Regions from separate parts of the Thioalkalivibrio sp. ALE22 genome, predicted to be linked through region 4. Evidence: predicted binding sites of a transcription regulator. Region 4 holds the regulator's gene; each other region holds the start of a gene.
The links. Region 4 encodes FliA, which starts transcription of late flagellar genes. Its sites were predicted from a motif close to GCTAAAGTTNNNNNNNNNNCNGCCGATA; they were not measured.

Region 1 (3,157 bases), on a different contig from region 4:
CCGCGAACCCACGACCGTCTTCCCCTGCGCGCGCTGCCTCGATTGCGGCGTTCAGAGCCAGCAGGTTGGTCTGGTCGGCGACGTTGTTGATGACCTGCAGGATGTCGCCGATATTGTCGCTGTCACCCTTGAGCGCCGTGATGACCTCGGCGGTGCTCTGGATCTCGTTCGAGAGCTTGTTGATCGAGGTGACCGATGCGCTGACCACGTTGCGGCCACTCTGGGCCTGTTCCGTGGTTTCTCGCACGACATCTGCCGTGCTCTGGCTGTTGCGGGCGACCTCCTCGACGGTCGCGGTCATCTCGTTGATCGCTGCGGCCGCGTCACTGAGCTGGGCGTTCTGGCGATTTACACCCTTGTCGGTCTCTTCGTTGATGTGTGAAAGCTCGGTAGCGGCCGAGGCGACTTCCTCGGCATGGCCGCGAACGCTGCCGATCAGTTCGCGCAGGCGGGACTGCATGGTGGCGATGGCCGCGAGCAACGACGAGTCATCGCCCTTGCGCAGCTGGATCGGGACGGTCATGTCGCCCTCCGACACCTGGCGGACGACGTCCGATGCGTAGGCAGGATCGCCCCCTAGTGTGCGCAGGACGTTGCGGATTACCCCGAGGCTGATCAGCGAGGCCGCGATCAGGATGGCGATGGTGAGGCCGACGACCCACCAAAGCGCGCGTTGCAGCTCGGCCAGTGCGACCCCTTCGTCGAGCTCCATCAGCAGGCCCCAGCCAAGCAGGGGGATGTCGGTAAAGCTACCGATCACCGCAGTCCCGATTGCGTTTTGGTAGCGTCCGACCCCACTGTCACCCGCGGCGATCGCCTGTGCAGCCCGGGTGTCGATTGGCTGGTCCGTATCGGGGGCCGATTCAACCGGTGTCACGGGATGCCGGTCGCGGTCTACGAGGTAGATCTCGGATCCTTCGCCGAGATCGATCGCGTTGACCCGATCAAAGATCGTGTCGAGTTGCACCGCCCCGCGCATCACGGCGATTGGTTCGCCATCCGGTCCTTCGATCGGAATTGCGACGGTGCTGACCCGATTGCCCGTCGCGCGGGAAACCACCGGCCGCGAGAAGGTGTCCTCCCCACTGATCGCGCTCTGGAACCATGCCCGGTCGGGCACATTGAAATCGTTCGCCTCCTCGCGGCTGAGGACGCGCGCCTGTCCGTCGAAGGCCACTCCGACCTCGCCCATGCCGTCGGCATTCACGACAAAGATCGTGTCGTATTCACCGCGCAGCGACGCGATCTGCTCGATCAGGTGCTCGAGTTCATCGAGGTCCATGCCGCGAGCTGCATCGAGGCCTGCGAGGTAGCGCATTTCATCCTGCCGCCCCAGGAGCCATTCGTTGAAGGACTGGGCGTTGGATTCGCCCATTGCGTGAAGCCGGTCGATGGTCGCGTCGGTGTAGGAGGCGCGGTACTGCAAGAAGATGAGGGTGGCAACGATGAGGATCGCGCCCACGATGAGAGACAGGATCATCAGCGTCAGGCGGGTACCGAAGCCGACACTGGAGAGGGGGTTCAGGGATGTCATCGCGTTGTCCTTCCATTTCGTTGTTCTAGTCGGAGGGCGACAAGCAGATCCGTGTGAGCGCCGCACCCGATACAGGGGGTAGCGGCACGCCCAAAGGCTTTTTTAGAGCATTTTGGGCATTTTTCTTGTGGGAACGGTGTATCGCGTTTCGGTACGGACGGATTTCCCGGTAATCGTTATCCGGGATCCTGGCGGCAGGGGTTGCCCCGACGGGGGAGATCCCGGCTTTTCGCTACGCTCCGGCCGGGATGACGATGCAGGGGTAAAGGGCGGCGCTGGTGATATTCCAGGAAAGGCGCGGATTACAGCGACCTGCGGCTGGCTATGCCGCCTCCGGAGGATCTCCGTGACTGGCCGACTCTCGTTGCTAATCAGGTCCGCTTTCGAGCTTGGCCTTGTTCGTGCCTTCGTGCTCTTCGTGGTGAAATCCGTATTTCCCTCAGGACTCCGTCAGGCGCGGCATCAGCATGGTGAGGTTGCAGGGCATGGTGCGGTCGTCGAGCTGGGCCTGGATGATGCGGTCCCAGGCGGTGCGGCAGGCGCCGGTGGAGCCGGGCAGTACGAAGAGGTAGGTGCCGTTCGCGACCCCTGAAAGGGCGCGGGACTGCAGGCTGGATGTGCCGATCTCTTCATAAGAGAGCATGCGGAACAGCTCGCCGAAGCCCTCGATGGTCTTGTCCAGCAGTACCGAGGCGGCCTCGGGTGTGCCGTCACGGCCGGTGATTCCAGTGCCGCCGGTGGTGAGCACCGCATCGATCTCGGGGTCGGCGATCCAGCGCGAGAGTTCCGCGCGGATGGCGTAGATGTCGTCCTTCACGATCCCGCGATCGGCCAGGCGGTGGCCGGCGCCTTCGAGGCGTTCCACGAGGGCATCGCCGGAGCGGTCCTCCGCCAGTTCGCGGCTGTCGGAGACGGTGAGCACGGCGATGTTCAGCGGCGTCCGGACGGGGGTGGTCTCCGGCGTGGAATCGGTCATGGCAACGTCCTGTTGGTGTATCGTGGCGCCCATCTTAATGAGTTGCTGGAGTTCCGGGAATGTCGGAGCGGGTACAGAAGGTCCTGGCGGCGCGCGGGCTGGGTTCGCGGCGCGAGATCGAGGGCTGGATCGAGCGTGGCGAGGTGCAGGTGAACAACCGGACCGCGCAGCTGGGGGATCAGGTCGACGAGCACGACGTGATCCGTGTGCGCGGCCGTATCGTGCGGCGCTCGGAGCATCCACATCGGTGGATCGTGTATCACAAGCCGGTGGGCGAGATCTGCAGCCGCTCCGATCCCGAGGGTCGGCGACCGGTGTTTGCCAGCCTGCCGCGTCTGAAGGGGCAGCGCTGGGTGGCGGTAGGCCGGCTGGACCTGAATACTTCGGGCCTGCTGCTGTTTACCACCGACGGTGAGCTGGCCAACCGGCTGATGCACCCGAGCATGGCGCTGGAACGCGAGTATGCCGTGCGGGTACTCGGCGAGGTGCCGCCGGCCACGCTGGACATGCTGCGCGAGGGTGTGGAGCTCGAGGACGGCCCGGCGCGTTTCGACAGCCTGGAGGAGCAGGGCGGGGACGGCGCCAATCACTGGTATCACGTGATCGTCAGCGAGGGCCGTAACCGCCTGGTGCGGCGGTTGTGGGAT
Region 2 (3,157 bases), on a different contig from region 4:
GCACGATGTTGCGGTTGATATCCTCGACCACCGTGCTCTGCTGGCGCGAAGCGACCGCGATCTGCTCGGTCATCTCCACGATGGTGGTGACCGACTGCCGGATCTGCTGCAGGGCGCCGTTGACCTCGGCGGTATGCTCCATGGTCGACTCGGCCTCTTCCTGACCCTGTTCCATGGCCTTGACAGCACTGGTGGTGGCGGTTTGCAGGCGCGAGATCATGGACTCGATCTCGTCGGTGGATTCCTGCGTGCGGGTCGCCAGCTTGCGGACCTCGTCGGCGACCACCGCGAAGCCGCGGCCATGTTCGCCGGCGCGGGCGGCCTCGATGGCCGCGTTCAGGGCCAGCAGGTTGGTCTGCTCGGCGACCCCGCGGATCACCTCGAGGATGGTCCCAATTTGCTTGGAGTCCTCGCCCAGCTTGGAGACGGTCCCGGCGGCCTGCTCGACGGTGCCGAGCAGCGAGGCCATGGACTCGATGTTCTTCTCCATCACCTCGGAGCCGTTGTTCACCGCATCCCCGGCCTCCTGGCCGGCCTGGGAGGTCGCGTCGGTGTTGCGCGCGATCTCCTCGGCGCTGCTTTGCAGCTCGTTGATCGCGGTGGCGACACGCTCGGTCTCGTCGCGCTGGCGCGAGACCGCCTCGCGGGCCTCGTAGGCCTCCTGGTTCAGGTTCTCGGTGGCGCGGTTGAGTGTCTCGGTGCTGCCGCGCGCGTGGCCGATGGCCTGGGCGATCTTGTCGGTGAAGCGGTTGAAGGCGCGGCCCAGTTGCGCGGTCTCGATCAGCCCGTTCTCGTCCAGGCGGCGGCTCAGATCGCCATCGCCGTCGGCGATCTCCTCGAGCGCCGCGGTGGAGTGGGCCAGCGCGCGCCGCACGACCAGGATGATGAACACCGCGCCGGCCAGCCCGAGGATCACGCCGATCAGGGCCAGGATGCCCTGGGTCGTCTGGGTGGCGCGCATGTCGGCAGTCAGGGCGGCGGCGCTGCGTTCGGCGCGGGCAGTGATGCGCTCGCTGAGTCCTTGCAGATGATCGCGGGCCTCGACCAGCAGCGGGCCGATCTCGGTCCGAATCAGGTAGGCATCCTGCAGGGCCTGTTCGCTGCCGTGGATCTCGATCAGGTCGTCCAGCGCGGTGTTCTGGGTATCCAGGGCCCCCTGGAAGTCTTCCAGCGCGATCTGCTGTTCGAAGTCGAGATCGTCGAACTGGTCCATCAGTTGCGCGGTGATGTCGTTGGTGCGGGTGGAGAACAGGCGCACGTTCTCGCGGAAGGCGTCATCGCGGAAGGCGATGAACCCGCGCAGGTTGGAGGTGACCTGGACCACCGACATGCGCAGCTCATGCAGGGTGTCGAGACGGTCCCAGGAACGCTGGAAGCGCGGCAGGGCCATCTCGGCGTCGATCATCATGTTGGTCTGCTGGGTCATCTCGCGGCTGGCCGGGTTGGCCCGGGCGTTGGCGATTCCCAGGGCCGGCATGTTCTCGGCCGCGTTCTCCGCCACCTCGATCAGGCGGTCCTCGAAGCTGGCGAACTGATTCACCAGGCGGCGTACCTCGGTCGCGCTGGCGGCGAGTTCCTCGTCGGCCGCGATGACCGGATTCTCGTTCAGGGCCCGCGTGGCCGCATCGAGCTCGCGCATCGCGTTTTGCCATGCATCGCGATGCGACTGCTCCTCGCTCATCAGGTAGAAGCCGAGAAACGCCGCGCTCTCCTGCAGCAGCTGCTCGACATCGTTGACCCGGGCGACGGCCGGGTAGTCGGCCTGCGTGAGTTGCTCGACCCCCTGACTGCCCGTGCTCATCGCGCGCAGTGCCAGCACGGAGTTGATGATCAGGATGGCGACGACCAGGCCGAACCCGGCAATCAGCAGCCCCCGGATGGAGAGTTTGTCCAGCATGCGATGACTCCTTCAGCGCGCCCTGTCCCGGGCGCTTCGCGAACCGGCCGCGGTCTCGGAGAGCGCGGACCCGAAAGGTGGCTATTCAACCCCTGTTACGGCAGACCCCCGGCAGAGTTGAGGGGTGGCCGGAAACCCGAGTGTAGACGCGCCGACGCTCAACCGGATTCCAGCTGCTCCCAGCGCTCGAAGCAGTGGGCCAGCTCGGCCTCCACGGTCTCGAGCCGCGCCTGCAGGTCGCGCATGCGTTCACCGTCGCGCAGGGCCTCGGGATCGGTCATCGCCGTGGTCAGTTCCTGTTGCTCGGTTTCCAGGGCCTCGATCCGGGCCGGGAGGGCCTCCAGTTCGCGCGCATCCTTGTAGGACAGTTTGCGCGGGGTCGCCGGAGCGTTTTCCGATGTCTGCGGCGATGGTTCGGGAGCGGGATCGGCCCGCGGCTCCGGGGCGCCGGGGCGGGCGGCGGCCGCGGTTTCGCCCTCCAGCAGCCGCCGCGTGACACGTTCGGGCAGGTCGGACCAGCCACCCACGAACTCTTCCACCGATCCGTCGCCCGGCAGGACCAGGGTCGAGGTCGCGACATTGTCCAGAAACGAGCGGTCGTGGCTGACCACGATCACCGTCCCGGTGTACTCGATCAGGAGCTGTTCCAGCAGCTCCAGGGTCTCCACATCGAGGTCGTTGGTGGGTTCGTCGAGCACCAGCAGATTTGCCGGGCGCAGGAACAGCTTGGCCAGCAGCAGGCGATTGCGCTCGCCCCCGGACAGCGCCGACACCGGCTGTCGGGAACGTGACGGCGGGAACAGGAAGTCTTCCAGGTAGGACAAAATGTGCCGGCTCTCGCCATTGACCATCACCCGGTCTCGCCCCTCGCCGACCGCGTCCTGCACCGTGGTGTCCTCGTCGAGATGCGCGCGCGCCTGGTCGAAGTACGCGATCTCCAGCTGGGTGCCCAGCTTCACGTGACCGGCCAGCGGCTCCATCTGTCCGAGCAGGCCGCGCAGCAGGGTCGTCTTGCCCGCGCCGTTGGGTCCGACGATGCCCAGGGCATCGCCGCGTTGCAGCAGCAGGTTCACGTCCCTGACGATGGGTTTTTCGTAGCCGAAATCGGCGTGTTCCGCCTCGATCACCAGCCGGCCCGAACGCTGTTCCGGGCTCAGCTTCATCTTGACCTGGCCGCTGCGTTCGCGACGCTCGGCGCGCTTCTTGCGCAGGGCCTGCAGTGCCCGCACGCGCCCCTCGTTGCGGGTACGCCGTGCCTTG
Region 3 (3,157 bases), on a different contig from region 4:
GGATCTGGTCCTGGGTGACGTGATGCCGGTTAATCAGGGAGATGAAGTGCTGGAAGTCGCGATCATCCGGCTCGTCCGCGTCCAGCAGCTCCTGCTCTTCCTCCGACAGGCCCCGACCCAGTAGCTGCTTCAGGCGGAACAGGGGCACCGGGACCGCCCCTTCCACCTCGCCCTCCAGTTCCAGCTCGAAGGGCTGACGGATATCCAGCAGCACCGCCAGACCAATATCCACCAGCTCGCGGGCCGCGTTGACGCTGATCTCCAGCTTTGGATCGTCCGTCTCGTTCACCATGCAGGCTCCTTTTGCGTCGGGGTTGTGAGGGCGCACGGGGTTCGCTTCAGCAGGCGCCCCTGGTTCCGATAGATTTCGCGAAACACCGCATGATTGCAAAAGGCCCGAAGCCCGACGCGCACGCGCGCTGGCCCTGCAGCGCCTCCACACACCAGTCCATGCCGCATGCATTGGGCCCCGTGGTTGTACGCGCCGGCCGAATCACCGGTCTCTCGCCTGCTCGAAGCGATTTTCGGGCACTATCGCAAGGGCAATCGTCCCCCATGGAGGCCCCCTTGACCGACGAGACGACCGGTGGAGCCGAAGGCACGCTTCCCCTGCAGCGGCTGGCCGGCTGGGCGCTTCGCGGCATCGCCGCCCTGACGGGCCTCGGCGGACTGCTGGCCTCGCTGGCCTTCTGGATGCTGGCGCAGGAGACACCGGAGCTCCCGTGGCCGCTCGTCTCCCTGATCCTGCTGCAGATCCTGTTCGGGATGGCCGTAGTCGCCTGGGTCGCGTTGTTGTGGCGCCGCGCCCGGGCACTGGGAGCATTGGATACCCGGGACTATCCCGCCATCACCTGCGTTGTCGTCTGCATGCGGCTGGCGGGCGAATTGCTGGCAACCGGCGTGGTCCTGTTCGCGGTGGCCCTGTCGGTGATCTCCCTGACGGCCGCAGAACCCTTCGCGGGCGCGGCCGTTGCCGCGTTCGGGCTTGAAGCGGAACAGGTGGAAGCAATCGGCTGGGCACTGGCCGTGCTTGCAGCCCTCCTGTGGCCGCTGGCCGGGCTGTTTGCGGCCGGAATGATCGTGTTCGGGGCCTACCTGTTCGCCGACGCCATAATGGCCATGCTGGAGTACGTGCGCGACCTACGGCGGATCCGCGAGACACTGGCGTCGAGACGCGACCGCGACCCGGAATGAGACGGCGCCCGGGCCAGGACCGCGGGTACCGGCCCGACCGGCGACCCGCCACCTTGGGCGACCCTCGGCGCGGTTGATGTGGCTCAAGGTTTGGCGCGCGGGGCCGTTTAATCTGTCATCAGGGTAATGCCGCCGCCGGTGGCGCCCGCTGCCATGCGCGCGAACAAGGCGCGGCGCCTGCCGGTAACACCGCAGCCGTCCGCGCACGACGCCAGCACCCGGAATACCGGGGCACGGACGCCTGCATGGATCGGCATTTCCCGGCCCGGTACCTCGGGCTTACCCCTTCCAGGCCATACAAGGACCCGCCCATGAACCTCCGCTCGCTGTCCGTTCGATCCAAGCTGGTCATCACCATCGTGGTACCCGTGGCCGCGCTCCTGCTGCTGGCCGCCCTGGCGGCCCGCGGCACGGCCAATATCGAAGAAGGCGTGCAGAACATCTACCACGACCGGGTCGTGCCCCTGCAGCAGTTGAAGACCATCGCGGACAACTACGCGGTGCTGGTCATCGATGCCGTGAACAAGGCCGATGCCGGGCGCATGACCGCGGAAGAGGCCCTGGCCGACGTACGCGAGGCGCGCACGGAGATCGCCACAATCTGGGAGGCCTACCTGGCCACGACGCTGACGCCCCGGGAACAGGAACTCGCCGATGGCGCCCGCGCGCTGTTCCGCGCGGCCAACGCGGACCTGGACCGCCTGGAGGCGGCGCTGGGCGGGATGTCGGGCAATGTGCAGGGCGAACTCGACGCCTTCAACGGCCCGCTGTACGACAGCATCGACCCGATCAGCGACCAGATCACCGAGCTGGTCGACCTGCAGATCGACGTCGCCGGCGCGGAGGCCGAACGGGTATCGGAGTTCTATACCCAGGTGCTGGTGCGCAGCGGCGCCCTGATGCTGGTGGTCCTGATCGGGGTCGTGATTACCGGGGTGTGGACCTATCGGTCGGTGGCGCTCCCGATCGCGCACATGCGCGAGACGCTGGAGGGGATTGCTGGCGACCATGACCTGTCGCGCCGGGTGAATGTCGGCGCGAACGACGAGATCGGTGCGACCGCGACCGCCCTGAACAGCATGCTCGACCAGTTCCAGGACTCCATCCGCGAGCTGCGCACCCTGACCGACCAGATGGCCTCGGCCGCCGAGCAGCTGTCCGCGGTCAGCGCGCAGACGGACGGCAACATCGACCAGCAGCGTTCGCAGACCGAGCAGGTCTCGACCGCGATGAACGAGATGGCGGCGACGGTCCAGGAGGTTGCGCGCAACGCCTCCGATGCCGCCTCCTCCAGCCAGGAAGCCGACCAGGAGTCCCGTGCGGGCGGCGAGGTCGTGCGTACCGTCGTCAGCGACATCGGCCGCCTGTCCGGCGAGGTCGCCACCATCGAAGAAACCGTGCGCAACCTGGACGAGAAAGGTCAGCAGATCGGCTCGGTGCTGGACGTGATCCGCGGGATCGCGGAGCAGACCAACCTGCTGGCCCTGAACGCGGCGATCGAGGCCGCCCGCGCGGGCGAACAGGGCCGCGGCTTTGCGGTGGTCGCCGACGAGGTCCGCACCCTCGCCTCGCGCACCCAGGACTCCACCGCCGACATCCAGGCGATGATCGAGGCGCTGCAGGCGGGCACCCGCAACGCGGTCACCGCCATGGGTCGCGGACGCGAGATGGCGGAGGCCACCAGCAACGATGCCGAGCGCGCCGGCCAGGCACTGGAATCCATCGTCCAGGCCATCGGCCGGATCAGCGACATGACCACGCAGATCGCCAGCGCCGCGGAAGAACAGAACGCCGTGGCCGAGGAGATCAACCGCAACATCTACGCGATCAACGACATCACCGGCGACACCGCCAATGGCTCGCGCCAGACCGCGACCGCCAGCCAGGAGGTCGCGGACATCGCCTCGCGCGTACGCGACCTGGCCTCCGCCTACCGCATCGCCTGATCCCCACGCAGGCGACC
Region 4 (3,157 bases):
GCTCGCCGGAACAGGCCTGGGAACGCCTGCGGGCACGGTTGTCGGGCGCGATTGCCACCCACCGGCCGGACATCCTGGACGAGGGCGGCCTGCTGGCACTGGTCGGGCCTACCGGCGTTGGCAAGACCACCACGCTGGCCCGCATCGCGCTGCGCCAGATCCGCCGCATGGGCCCGGATTCGGTTACGCTGGTGACCCTGGACAGCCAGCGCATCGGGGCCACGCGCCAGTTGCAGGCCTTCGCCCAGATGGCGGGGATCTCGGTGCGTGTGCTGCAGAACGCGAGAGAGTTGCGCGAACTGGCGCGCCGCGTGGAGGATGGGCACCTGATCCTGGTGGATACGGCGGGACAGGCCCCGCGGGCAGTGGAGGACGAATCCCTGTTCGCGCACCTTCCGCCGGACATCCGGGCCGAGAGCTGGCTGGTGGTGTCGGCGACGACCCAGGGCAGCGCATTGCGGCGGGTGCTGGAGGCATTTCGCAAGGCGGAGCCCTCGGCGCTGGTGCTGACCAAGCTGGACGAGGCCGAGGAGCTGGGCGAGGTCCTGTCCGTACTGCTCGATCAGCACCTGGGGCTGGGGTTCGTCAGCGATGGCCAGCGTTTTGCCGAGGACTTTCACCGGGTCGATACCGGTTATCTGACCCGACTGGCCCTGGACGATGCCGCCGATGGGGCCGGGGCAGCGGCCAATGCCCGCGAGACCTGGGCGGCCGAGCGCCTGGCGGAGATGGAACCGCCGCGACGCGCGCGCGCCCAGGCACGTCCGGCACGGGCGGCGGAGCCCGCCACGCTGGAACTGATTCAACCGGTCGGGAAGGGGCGCTATGCCACGCACTAACAAGCCGTTGAAGGTCATCGCGGTTGCCTCGGGCAAGGGCGGGGTGGGCAAGACCAACGTATCGGTGAACCTGTCGGTGGGCTTGGCCCGGCTCGGGCGCGAGGTCATGCTGTTCGACGCCGATCTGGGCCTGGCCAACGTGGACCTGCTGTTGGGGATGCGTCCCGAGCGCACGCTGCACGACCTGGTGACCGGGGACGTGGACAGCCTGGAGGACGTGCTCGTCCAGGGGCCGGACGGGGTGAAGGTGGTGCCATCGGCTTCGGGGATCGCGGCGATGGCCAACCTGACGCCGGCCGAGCATGCCGGTCTGATCCATGCCTTCAGCGCCTATCGCAAACCCCTGGATGTGCTGATCGTGGACACCGCGGCCGGCCTGCAGGAATCCGTGACGTCGTTCTGCCGCGCGGTCCAGGAGACCCTGGTGGTGGTCTGCGACGAGCCCGCCTCGATTACCGACGCCTATGCCCTGATCAAGGTCCTGCACCGCGATCATGGCCTGCGTCGCTTCCGCATGGTGACGAACATGGTCGACGGCCGCGAAGGCGCCGAGCGACTGATGCAGAAGCTCAATACCGTCTGCGGCAACTACCTGCCGGAGGTGGTGCTCGACCTGGCCGGCTATATTCCGATGGACGATCACCTGCGAAAGGCGGTGCAGAAACGCGCGCCAGTGGTACAGCAGTACCCCGGGAGCCCGGCGGGGAAGGCCTTTGCCGAACTGGCACGGACCGTGGACCGCTGGCCGGTGGGGGGCGGTGACCACGGTGGCGTCGGGTTTTTCGTGGAACGGATGCTGCAGAGCGCATGATGACGACGCGTAATCGACTTTCCGGCTATCAGGCGACCTCCGCGGCCAGCGGCGGACACGAACAGCTGATTGCCGATCACGTCGAGCTGGTCCACCGCATCGCCCATCACCTGATGGCGCGGCTCCCCGCCTCGGTGCAGGTGGATGATCTGATTCAGGCGGGCATGATCGGGCTGCTCGAGGCGGCGCGCCAGTTCGAGGGCGGCCAGGGCGCGACCTTTGCCACCTACGCCGGCATCCGCATCCGTGGCGCGATGATCGACGAGCTGCGCCGCAGTGACTGGACACCGCGTTCGGTGCACCGCAACAGTCGGCGTATTGCCGCGGCGATCCAGACCGTCGAGGCGCGCGAGGGGCGGGCGGCGCGTGGCAGCGAGGTCGCCGCCGAGCTGGACGTGCCGATCGACCAGTACTACGAGATGCTGCAGGATCACGCCGGGGCCCACCTGTTCGCTTTGGACGACCTCGGCGGGGGTGACGACGGGGCTGATCGCGTGATCGAAGGGCAGGAGGTGTCGCCGGCCCGCACCCTCGAGGCCGGTGAGTTCCGTCAGGAACTGGCCGAAGCCCTCGGCGACCTCCCCGAACGCGAGCGGCTGGTGCTGTCGCTCTACTACATCGAAGAGCTCAACCTGCGCGAGATCGGTGCCGTGCTGGGCGTGACCGAGTCGCGCGTCAGCCAGATCCGAAGTCAGGCCACCATTCGACTGCGTGCCCGCCTGGGTTCGTGGCTCGAAGACGGTACGGCTTTGCAGTTATTCTAAAACCCACCCTACGAATCCCGGAGTGACGTGTGGACAAGGGAATGAAGATTCTCATCGTGGACGACTTTTCCACGATGCGGCGCATTATCAAGAACCTGTTGCGTGATCTTGGCTTCAACAATACCCAGGAAGCCGACGACGGCAGCACTGCGCTGCCGATGCTGCAGAACGGCGATTTCGACTTTCTGATCACCGACTGGAACATGCCCAACATGCCGGGGATCGACTTGCTGAAGGCCGTGCGCGCCGACCCGAACCTCAAGTCCATGCCGGTGCTGATGGTGACGGCGGAGGCCAAGCGCGACCAGATCGTCGAGGCGGCCGAGGCGGGCGTGAACGGCTACGTGGTCAAGCCGTTCACCGCCGAGACGCTGAAGGAAAAGATCGACAAGATCTTCGAACGCATTGAAGCACAGGGATAATCATGGGCCTGTGACCGATATGCCCGACGCCCGTGGCACCGACCGCCGCGGGCGTCGTCCGAAACCTTCCGCGCCGTACCCGCAAGAGGCTTCTCATGACTGAACAGGAACACCCACCACGCGACGATCAGCTGGAGCTTGCGCGGCAGTTGGTCAAGACGCTGGAGGCGGGCGACGACACGGGCGCCCGGGCGCTGGTGCAGGATCTGGCGCGCCCCTATGACCGCGAACTCTTCGACGAGCTGGGCAAGCTGACCCGTGATCTTCACGAGGCCCTGCAAAGCTTCCGCGGCGATTCGCGTCTGGTCGAACTGACCCAGG

Region 1: F793_RS0110175 (methyl-accepting chemotaxis protein) is a predicted target of FliA. The motif match lies at 1,614-1,641, and genes of this name have one in related genera.
Region 2: F793_RS0101360 (methyl-accepting chemotaxis protein) is a predicted target of FliA. The motif match lies at 1,993-2,020, and genes of this name have one in related genera.
Region 3: F793_RS0108510 (methyl-accepting chemotaxis protein) is a predicted target of FliA. The motif match lies at 1,276-1,303, and genes of this name have one in related genera.

The regions. Positions count from the first base shown of each region.
Region 1 covers NZ_KB906508.1:38,766-41,922, reverse strand. Annotated here, with positions in the region: gene F793_RS0110175 (methyl-accepting chemotaxis protein) at 1-1,534, opposite strand, end outside; gene moaB (molybdenum cofactor biosynthesis protein B) at 1,974-2,510, opposite strand; gene rluB (23S rRNA pseudouridine(2605) synthase RluB) at 2,570-3,157, shown strand, end outside.
Region 2 covers NZ_KB906499.1:282,290-285,446, forward strand. Annotated here, with positions in the region: gene F793_RS0101360 (methyl-accepting chemotaxis protein) at 1-1,897, opposite strand, end outside; gene F793_RS0101365 (ATP-binding cassette domain-containing protein) at 2,056-3,157, opposite strand, start outside.
Region 3 covers NZ_KB906505.1:98,857-102,013, reverse strand. Annotated here, with positions in the region: gene F793_RS0108525 (rhodanese-like domain-containing protein) at 1-292, opposite strand, end outside; gene F793_RS0108520 (hypothetical protein) at 568-1,194, shown strand; gene F793_RS0108510 (methyl-accepting chemotaxis protein) at 1,506-3,140, shown strand.
Region 4 covers NZ_KB906500.1:107,457-110,613, forward strand. Annotated here, with positions in the region: partial or broken gene flhF (flagellar biosynthesis protein FlhF) at 1-657, shown strand, start outside; gene F793_RS0102190 (MinD/ParA family protein) at 826-1,650, shown strand; gene F793_RS0102195 (RNA polymerase sigma factor FliA) at 1,647-2,414, shown strand; gene cheY (chemotaxis response regulator CheY) at 2,456-2,836, shown strand; gene F793_RS0102205 (protein phosphatase CheZ) at 2,932-3,157, shown strand, end outside.